DNA from 3 places in the Streptomyces sp. NPDC093018 genome. Region 2 is predicted to be linked to each of the others. Evidence: riboswitches for the same ligand, from Rfam matches in the RefSeq annotation. Region 2 holds a riboswitch; each other region holds the start of a gene.
What was found. A riboswitch is a leader RNA that binds a small molecule or an ion and turns the genes downstream of it on or off. The one in region 2 is predicted to bind cobalamin.
Positions count from the first base shown of each region.

Region 1: linked by a shared signal. The riboswitch ahead of AB0N90_RS04735 (ribonucleoside-diphosphate reductase subunit alpha) and the one ahead of nrdI (class Ib ribonucleoside-diphosphate reductase assembly flavoprotein NrdI) in region 2 are both predicted to bind cobalamin.
Region 3: linked by a shared signal. The riboswitch ahead of AB0N90_RS10185 (cobalamin biosynthesis protein) and the one ahead of nrdI (class Ib ribonucleoside-diphosphate reductase assembly flavoprotein NrdI) in region 2 are both predicted to bind cobalamin.

Region 1 covers NZ_JBFBFF010000002.1:192,169-195,435, reverse strand. The annotation lists gene mctP (monocarboxylate uptake permease MctP) at 1-1,322, shown strand, start outside; cobalamin riboswitch at 1,448-1,583, shown strand; gene AB0N90_RS04735 (ribonucleoside-diphosphate reductase subunit alpha) at 1,706-3,267, shown strand, end outside.
Region 2 covers NZ_JBFBFF010000018.1:94,593-97,859, forward strand. The annotation lists gene nrdE (class 1b ribonucleoside-diphosphate reductase subunit alpha) at 1-1,088, opposite strand, end outside; gene nrdI (class Ib ribonucleoside-diphosphate reductase assembly flavoprotein NrdI) at 1,085-1,516, opposite strand; cobalamin riboswitch at 1,688-1,911, opposite strand; gene AB0N90_RS31025 (hypothetical protein) at 1,977-2,324, opposite strand; gene metE (5-methyltetrahydropteroyltriglutamate--homocysteine S-methyltransferase) at 2,411-3,267, opposite strand, start outside.
Region 3 covers NZ_JBFBFF010000003.1:626,115-629,381, reverse strand. The annotation lists gene AB0N90_RS10200 (lysozyme) at 1-14, shown strand, start outside; gene AB0N90_RS10195 (inorganic phosphate transporter) at 169-1,437, shown strand; gene AB0N90_RS10190 (hypothetical protein) at 1,469-1,696, shown strand; cobalamin riboswitch at 1,850-1,993, shown strand; gene AB0N90_RS10185 (cobalamin biosynthesis protein) at 2,092-3,045, shown strand; gene AB0N90_RS10180 (cobyric acid synthase) at 3,042-3,267, shown strand, end outside.

The sequences.
Region 1 (3,267 bases), on a different contig from region 2:
TGTGGTCGGTCTCGCACCGGCACGGCTACGTCACCACCTCCGACTTCGTGCGCGGCCGGTTCGGCTCGAAGGGCCTGTCGCTCGCGGTCGCGGTGACCGGCATCCTGGCGACGATGCCGTACATCGCGCTCCAGCTCGTCGGCATCCAGGCGGTGCTGGACGTGATGGGCGTCGGCGGCGGCGAGAACACCAACGGGTTCGTGAAGGACCTGCCGCTGCTGATCGCGTTCGCGGTGCTGGCGGCGTACACGTACTCCTCGGGGCTGCGGGCGCCCGCGCTGATCGCGTTCGTCAAGGACGGCCTGATCTACCTCGTCATCCTGGTGGCGATCATCTACATCCCGATCAAGCTGGGCGGGTTCGACGACATCTTCGCCAAGGCGGCCCACGCGTTCAGCCAGGTCAATCCGGCCACCGGCAAACCACGCGGGGCGCTCGCGCCGGCGCCCGCCGGGCAGTGGACGTACGCCACGCTGGCGCTCGGTTCCGCGCTCGCGCTGTTCATGTACCCGCACTCGATCACCGCAACGCTCTCCTCCAAGAGCCGTAACGTGATCCGGCGCAACACCACGATCCTGCCGCTGTACTCCCTGATGCTGGGCCTGCTGGCGCTGCTGGGCTTCATGGCGATCGCGGCCGGGGTGAAGGTCACCAACGGGCAGCTGGCGATCCCGCAGCTGTTCGAGGACATGTTCCCGGACTGGTTCACCGGTGTGGCGTTCGCGGCGATCGGCATCGGCGCGCTGGTGCCGGCGGCGATCATGTCGATCGCGGCGGCGAACCTGTTCACGCGCAACATCTACAAGGACTTCATCAAGCCGGACGCCACGCCGAAGCAGGAGGCGCAGGTCTCCAAGTTCGTGTCGCTGCTGGTGAAGGTCGGCGCGCTGATCTTCGTACTGGGCATGGACAAGACGGTCGCCATCAACTTCCAGCTGCTCGGCGGCATCTGGATCCTGCAGACCTTCCCGGCCCTGGTCGGCGGTCTGTTCACCCGCTGGTTCCACCGCTGGGCGCTGCTCGCGGGCTGGGCGGTCGGCATGGTCTACGGCACCCTCGCCGCGTACGGTGTCGCCTCTCCGACCCAGAAGCACTTCGGCGGCTCCGCCGACGACATCCCGGGCATCGGCCAGATCGGCTACATCGGCATGACGGCCTTCGTCCTCAACGTCCTCGTCACGGTCGTCCTGACCGTCGTCCTGAAGGCCGTGAAGGCCCCCGAGGGCGTCGACGAGACCCGTCCCGAGGACTACACGGCGGACGCGGGCGACCCGGGCGTGGCGGTCGAACTGCCGCCGGCCACGGCGGGCAGCACGCACTAGCGAGGCGCCCGGGGGACCCGGGCGACCAGGGACGGGCCGTCGGCGCCAAGGCGTCGGCGGCCCGTTTCGCATACCCCCCGTAGACACAAGGTGACACAACATCTGGGGGTGGCATGACGACCCGGCACTAGATGTATGCTCATGGTCGCTGTCGTCGCAGGGGAATCCGGTGCGAATCCGGAACTGTCCCGCAACGGTGTACTTGTGCGTATCCGCGCACGGGGATCAGTCCGAGGACCTGCCGGCAGCGCACCCGGCCCACCGGTTCGGGTGCTCTGAGACGTCCGGGCCTCGCGGAGTGGGCCGGTGGACGCGACGCCCTGTGCGCTCGTGACTGCCCCTGCCCTCCGCCAGGCCCCGTGCCGAGCGAGGGAGAGCCCCACGTGACCATCGCGCCAGCCGAACCGGCTTCAGCCCAGGGCCTGGAGAACGACGGTCCCGGTACCGCGCTGCTGCGGACCCTGACCGAGCTGACCGGGGACCTCCCCGACGCCGATCCGGGCCGGGTCGCCGCCGCCGCGCTGCGCGGCCGCTCCGCCCGCGCCGACGAGACGGAGCTGCGCGAGCTCGCCACCGAGGCCGCGGCCGGACTGATCTCCGAGGACCCCGCGTACTCCCGGCTCGCCGCCCGGCTGCTGACCATCTCCATCCGCGCCGAGGCCGCCTCGCAGGGCGTGACGTCCTTCACCGAGTCGGTCGCCGTCGGACACCGCGAGGGGCTCATCGCCGACCGGACGGCCGAGTTCACCCGGATCCACGCCGCCCGGCTCGACGACCTGATCGACCGCGCCGCCGACGACCGCTTCGGCTACTTCGGCCTGCGCACCCTGCACAGCCGCTATCTGCTGCGCCACCCGATCACCCGTCAGGTCATCGAGACGCCCCAGCACTTCATGCTGCGGGTCGCCGCCGGCCTCGCCGAGGACGACTCGGCCCGCTCCGTGGACGAGGTCGCCGCGCTCTACGGCCTGATGAGCAGGCTCGACTACCTGCCCTCCTCCCCCACCCTGTTCAACTCCGGCACCCGGCACCCCCAGATGTCGTCCTGCTACCTCCTCGACTCCCCGCTGGACGAGCTGGACTCCATCTACGACCGCTACCACCAGGTCGCCCGGCTCTCCAAGCACGCCGGCGGCATCGGTCTGTCGTACTCCCGTATCCGCGCCCGCGGTTCGCTGATCCGCGGTACGAACGGGCACTCCAACGGCATCGTGCCGTTCCTGAAGACGCTGGACGCCTCGGTGGCCGCGGTGAACCAGGGCGGCCGGCGCAAGGGCGCGGCCGCGGTGTACCTGGAGACCTGGCACTCCGACCTGGAGGAGTTCCTGGAGCTGCGGGACAACACCGGTGAGGACGCCCGCCGTACGCACAATCTGAACCTCGCGCACTGGGTGCCGGACGAGTTCATGCGCCGGGTCAACGCCGACGGGCAGTGGTCGCTGTTCTCCCCGGCGGACGTGCCCGAGCTGGTGGACCTGTACGGCGCGGAGTTCGACGCCGCCTACCGCGAGGCGGAGCGCAAGGGCCTCGCGAAGAAGACCATGCCGGCCCGTGAGCTGTACGGCCGCATGATGCGCACCCTCGCGCAGACCGGTCAGGGCTGGATGACGTTCAAGGACGCCGCCAACCGCACCGCCAACCAGACCGCCGAGCCGGGCCAGGTCATCCACTCCTCCAACCTCTGCACGGAGATCCTGGAGGTCACCAACGACGGCGAGACGGCGGTCTGCAACCTGGGCTCCGTCAACCTCGGCGCCTTCGTGGTCGACGGGGACATCGACTGGGCGCGCCTGGACGAGACCGTGCGCACGGCCGTCACCTTCCTCGACCGCGTCGTGGACATCAACTTCTACCCGACCGAGCAGGCGGGCCGCTCCAACGCCAGGTGGCGCCCGGTGGGCCTCGGCGCGATGGGCCTCCAGGACGTCTTCTTCCAGCTGCGGCT
Region 2 (3,267 bases):
AGATACGGATAGCCGGACTCGAACTGGAGCTCCGCGACGGTCTTGAAGAACTCCCGTGCGCTGATCGTGGTCTTGCGCACCCGCGGGTTGGCGACCAGGTCGTCGTAGTGCTCGGTGACGGACAGATCGGCCAGCGGCCTGCCGTACTCGCGCTCGACGTCGTACGGCGAGAACAGGTGCATGTCCTCGTCGCGCTTGGCGAGTTCGAAGGTGATGTCGGGGACGACCACACCGAGCGAGAGGGTCTTGATGCGGATCTTCTCGTCCGCGTTCTCCCGCTTGGTGTCCAGGAACCGCATGATGTCCGGGTGATGGGCGTGCAGATACACCGCGCCCGCGCCCTGGCGTGCGCCCAGCTGGTTGGCGTACGAGAAGGAGTCCTCCAGCAGCTTCATCACCGGGACGACACCGGACGCCTGGTTCTCGATCCGCTTGATCGGCGCGCCCTGCTCGCGCAGGTTCGTCAGCAGCAGCGCCACGCCGCCGCCCCGCTTCGACAGCTGGAGCGCGGAGTTGACCCCGCGCCCGATGGACTCCAGGTTGTCCTCCACCCGCAGCAGGAAGCAGGAGACCAGCTCGCCGCGCTGCGCCTTGCCCGCGTTGAGGAAGGTCGGGGTGGCCGGCTGGAAGCGGCCCGTCATCATCTCGTCCACCAGCCGGGACGCCAACTCCTCGTCCCCGGCGCCGAGATACAGCGCGGTGGCGACCACCCGGTCCTCGTAGCGCTCCAGATAGCGGGAGCCGTCGAAGGTCTTCAGGGCGTACGAGGTGTAGTACTTGAACGCGCCGAGGAAGGTGCGGAACCGGTGCTCATGGGCGTACGCCTGCCGGTACAGGCGCTCGGTGAACTCCCAGTCGTAGCCCCGGAACACCGCCTCCTCGTAGTACTCGTTCTCGATCAGATGGCCGGTCTTCTCCTTCAGCGTCCCGAACACCACCGTGTTCGGGTTGACGTGCTGGAGAAAGTACTGGCGTACGGCCTCACGGTCCTTGTCGAACTGGATGCGGCCCTCGCAGTCGTACATGTTCAGCATGGCGTTCAGCGCGTGGTGGTCCTTGCGCGTCCCGACCGGTTCCCGCTCGCTCATGCCGCCGACCGCCCCGCCGCCGATGCCCCTCGTGTCCAAAATGTCCGCAGTCCTTCCCGCACGGCACGGACATCGCGGTCCGTGCCCAGCAATTCGAATCGGTACAGCTCCGGGACCCGGCACTTCGCCGCGATCACCCGGCCGGCCAGGCAGTAGTCGGCGCCGAAGTTGGTGTTGCCCGAGGAGATCACCCCGCGCAGCAGCGCCCGGTTGGCCTCGATGTTCAGGAAGCCGATCACCTGCCTGGGCACCGCGCCCGCGCGCTCGCCGCCGCCGTACGTCGGTGTGATCAGCACGTACGGCTCGGTCACCACCGGCATGCCGGTGCGGCGCGGGTGCAGGGGGATGCGCGTCGCGGGCAGACCCAGCTTCGCCACGAAGCGCCGGGTGTTCTCCGAGACGCTGGAGAAATACACGAGACCGCTCATCGGTCCGCCGCCTCCTCTCGCTCGTTCCCGTCCGGCTCCGAGAACCGGGAGGAGGGCGCGGCGGCACGCGAGGCGGGCATCGGGGCGGGCGGAGAAACACACGCCGGGCCCCGGGGTCCGTACGACGGCCACGCGGCCCTCCCTCGGGGCCTCGAAGCGCGCACGCCGTCCGTCGGCGTACGCGCCGGTGGCAGGTCTTCGGACTCGCGGGCACGTCCTCATCGCCTGAGGACACCTACCGGCCGTCGCTTCCCAGACCCGTCTCACCGGGTCCAGTGCGTATGACGGCGGTCGTTCCCGCTCACCGCTGCGGGGCAGTCCCGGATTCCCACCGGGTTCCCTCTTGCCTCACCGGACACCACGGCGCCCGGCGAACCACCAGCGCGTTCAACACTACATCTAGAACTCGCCTGGGGTGCACAGCCCCAGATGTTGTGTCGCGGGTGAAACTTAGGTATACCTAAGTGTGCCGGGCGGGGCGGCCCCGGCGGTCCTTCGCCGCGCGCCCCGCGCCCGTGACGGCGCGGAGGTCCCGGGCGCGCTGCCGTATGCCCGCGACCAGTTCGGCGTGCCCGGCCCCGAGTTCCGCGTGCGGCTCGTGCGGGGCGGGCTCCCGCTCGCCGGCCAGGACCTCGGCCAGCTGCTCCAGGAACTCCACCGTGTCGAAGAGCGTGTCCCGCAGGGCGCGCATCCGGGCCGTCTGACTGCCCAGTTGCCGGCGCATCGCGAGCAGGCTCTCCAGGTCCTTCGCGGGCACGGCGACCAGGGGCCGCCCGTCCACCACGACGTCCTGCGGTTCGTGTCTCACCGTCGGGCCCCCTCCTGCTCCTGCGGTGGCTGTGCTGCCGGGCGGGGCCGGGACGCGTGCGCCCCGGCCCCGCCGCCGGGTGTGGATCAGGCCCCGGCCAGCTCCTCGCGGACGGTGCGCGCGGCCGCGACCAGGTTCTCCAGGGACGCGCGGGTCTCCGGCCAGCCGCGGGTCTTCAGTCCGCAGTCCGGGTTGACCCACAGCCGCTCCGCCGGGATCGCCCCGAGCCCGGTGCGCAGCAGCCCGGCCGCCTCCTCGGCGCTCGGGACGCGCGGGGAGTGGATGTCGTAGACACCGGGACCGGCCTCGCGCGGATAGCCGTGGTCGGCCAGTTCGCGGGCGACCTGCATATGGGAGCGGGCCGCCTCCAGGCTGATCACATCGGCGTCGAGATCGTCGATGGCCCGCACGATGTCACCGAACTCGGCGTAGCACATGTGCGTGTGGATCTGGGTGTCCGGGCGCACCCCGCAGGTGCTCAGCCGGAACGCCTCGGTCGCCCAGTCCAGATACCCGGGCCGGTCGGCGGCGCGCAGCGGCAGCGTCTCGCGCAGCGCGGGCTCGTCCACCTGGATCACCGAAGTCCCCGCCAGCTCAAGGTCATTGACCTCGTCCCGCAGCGCGAGCGCCACCTGCCGCGCGGTGTCCCCGAGCGGCTGGTCGTCGCGGACGAAGGACCAGGCGAGCATGGTGACCGGACCGGTGAGCATGCCCTTGACCGGGCGGTCGGTGAGCGACTGGGCGTACGACGTCCAGCGCACCGTCATCGGCTCGGGACGGGAGATGTCGCCGGCCAGGATCGGCGGCCGCACATACCGGGTGCCGTACGACTGGACCCAGCCGTGCTGGGTGGCGAGGTAGCCGGTGAGCTGCTCGGCGAAGTACTGCACCATGTCGTTGCGTTCGGCCTCGCCGTGCACCAGGACGTCGAGACCGGCCTTCT
Region 3 (3,267 bases), on a different contig from region 2:
CGGCGGGCTGGTGACCCAAGGGGCGTATGGGCACGTCCGGTTCGGGAAGCGGAAGCGGAGGCTCACTCCCCCGATGCGGACACCCCTGTGCCCGCCCCAGTTCATCTTCCGTTCACCCAGGTTGCCTACGTTCATCCGGACAACGACCTCGAATGATTGTCTGGGTAAATGGAAAGCTTCTCGCTGATCCTCGCGATTGTGGTGGTTACCGCACTCGCGTTTGATTTCACGAACGGTTTCCACGACACCGCGAACGCGATGGCCACCACCATCTCCACCGGCGCGATGAAGCCGAAGCTCGCGGTAGCCATGTCCGCCACCCTCAACCTGGTGGGCGCCTTCCTCTCCGTGGAGGTCGCCAACACGATCTCCAAGGGACTCGTCGACGAGAGCGGCATCCGCCCCGAGGTCATCTTCGCCGCCCTGGTCGGCGCGATCCTCTGGAACCTGCTGACCTGGCTGGTGGGCCTGCCCTCCAGTTCCTCGCACGCCCTGATGGGCGGTCTGATCGGCGCCGCCGTCGCCTCCGCCGGATTCGGCGCCGTGCACGGCGGCGTCCTGGTCACCAAGGTGCTGCTGCCCGCGGTCGCCGCGCCGGTCGTGGCGGGTGTCGCCGCCCTGGTGGCCACCCGGCTCTCCTACAAGGCCGGCACCAAGGCCGAGGGCGAGGCCACCCGCAAGGGCTTCCGCGTCGGCCAGGTCGCCTCCGCCGCGCTGGTCTCCCTCGCGCACGGCACCAACGACGCGCAGAAGACGATGGGCATCATCACCCTCGCGCTGATCGCGGGCGGCGCCATCGCCCCCGGCTCCAACCCTCCCACCTGGGTGATCCTCTCCGCGGGCCTGGCCATCGCGCTCGGCACCTACATCGGCGGCTGGCGCATCATCCGCACCATGGGCACGGGCCTGACCGATCTGGAGCCCCGTCAGGGCTTCGCCGCGCAGACCAGTGCCGCGACCGCCATCCTGGCCTCCTCCCACCTCGGCTTCTCCCTCTCCACCACGCATGTCGTCTCCGGCGCGGTGATGGGTTCGGGCCTCGGCCGCAAGGGCGGTGTGGTCCGCTGGTCCACCGCGACCCGGATGACCGTCGCCTGGGTGCTCACCCTGCCGGCCGCCGCGCTGGTCGGCGCGGGCGCCGAGGCCGTCACCGAACTCGGTGACGGGGGCACCGCCGCCGTCGCCGTCTTCCTGATCGCCGCGAGCGCCTGGATCTACAAGCTGTCCCGGCGCGAGGTCATCGACCACACCAATGTGGTCGCCGACCCGGCCGCGGAGCCCTCCGGCGTGGTGACCACCGCCATCGCCGCGGTGAGCCCCCCGCCCACGGGCGCGATCACCGAGGACCTGACGGCCACCATCCCGGCCCCCGCGCAGGCTCCGGCCGCCGAGACGTCGGCCCCCGCCGCCTCGGCCCCGCCGGCCGCCACCGTCTGACCCCGAGCCCGTTCACCAAGGAAGCATTCCCATGAAGATCGACTGGGCGTCCATCGGCTCCGTCTTCGGCGTCAGCCTCGCGTTCACCGTGGGCCTGGTGGTCCTGTTCACCCTCGGCGTCAACGGCCTCGCCCGGCGCGAGAAGGCCGCGGCCGAGGGCGGCACCGCCACGCTCGCCGTCACCGGCGCCTACGTCTGCTTCGCGGCCTGCGCGGCGGCGGTGGCGTACGGCATCCTCCTGATCGTCTCCAAGTCCTGAGCCCGGGGCCCAGGCCCCGGCAGTTCCCGAAGGCTCCCCTGCGCCGCCCGCGGCAGGGGAGCCTCTCGCGTGCCCGGACCCCCCCCTGGTGCGGGAACACCCCTCGTGGTGTGGGAATCTGCACACTCCCGCAGGTCAACGGCAAGTTGACGGCCGTTCCGAGGGCGTGGTGGACTTCCCACGCCATCTACGGCAGCAGAAGAGGAAGCCGGTGCGAATCCGGCGCGGTCCCGCCACTGTCACCGGGGAAGAACCCCCGGGTAGCCAGGAACTCTCGCCGCCGGATCACGTCGAACCAGGGCGCGGACACCCTGAGTGAGGACACATCGCCATGCTCGGCTGCCGAAGGACCAGTACCAGGACCACTGTCGCGGTGACCACGGCCGACTGAGCCGATGGCCGCCGATCGCAGTTACGCGTACGGCGCCGCCGCCGGACTTCTCGGCGACCTCCTCCTCGGCGATCCCCGCCGCGGGCATCCGGTCGCCGCGTTCGGGCGCGCGGCCGCCGCTGTCGAAGGCGCGTTGTGGCACGACCACCGCGGCTGGGGCGCTCTGCACACCACCGTGTGCGCCGGTGGCGCCGTCGCGCTCGGCGCGCTGGCCGCCCGTGCCGTACGCCCCTGCCCCGCCGCGTCCGTCGCCCTGACCGCCGCGGCCACCTGGGCCGTCGTCGGCGGCACCTCACTCGCCCGCGAGGCGCAGGCCATCGGGGCCGCCCTGACGGCCGGGGACATCGAGGCGGCCCGCGCCCGGCTGCCGCATCTGTGCGGCCGGGACCCGCAGGCGCTGGACGCCGACGGGATCGCGCGGGCCGTGGTCGAGTCGGTCGCCGAGAACACCTCCGACGCGGTCGTGGGCGCCCTGGTGTGGGGCGCGGTCGCCGGGGTGCCGGGACTGCTGGGCTTCCGGGCCGTCAACACCCTGGACGCCATGGTGGGTCACAAGTCCCTCAGGCACCGCCGCTTCGGCTGGGCGTCCGCGCGCCTGGACGACGTGGCCGGCTGGCCGGGGGCGCGGCTGACCGCCGTCCTCGCCGCCGCGGCCGGACCCGATCCGCGCGGCGCCGTACGGGCGTGGCGCGCCGACGCCCGCCGCCATCCGAGCCCCAACGCCGGTCCCGTGGAGGCCTCCTTCGCGGGCGCCCTCGGCGTGCGCCTGGGCGGCACCCTCTCCTACGGCGGTCGCGTCGAGCACCGTCCCGTACTGGGCGGCGCCACCGGACGGGCCGTACAGGTCCCCGACATCGGACGGGCCGTACGGCTCTCCCGGCGCGTCGGCCTGCTCGCGCTCGGCACCACGGTCGCCGCGCGCCTCCTCGTCAACGGACTGAAGGGACGCGGGAAATGAACGGTGGTCTCCTCGTCGCCGGCACCACCTCCGACGCCGGAAAGAGCGTCGTGACGGCCGGGATCTGCCGGTGGCTGGTGCGCCAGGGTGTGAAGGTCGCGCCGTTCAAGGCGCAGAACATGTCCCTCAACTCCTTCGTCACCCGGGAGGGCGCCGAGATCGGGCGGGCCCAGGCCATGCAGGCCCAGGCGTGCCGGATCGAGCCGACCGCGCTGATGAACC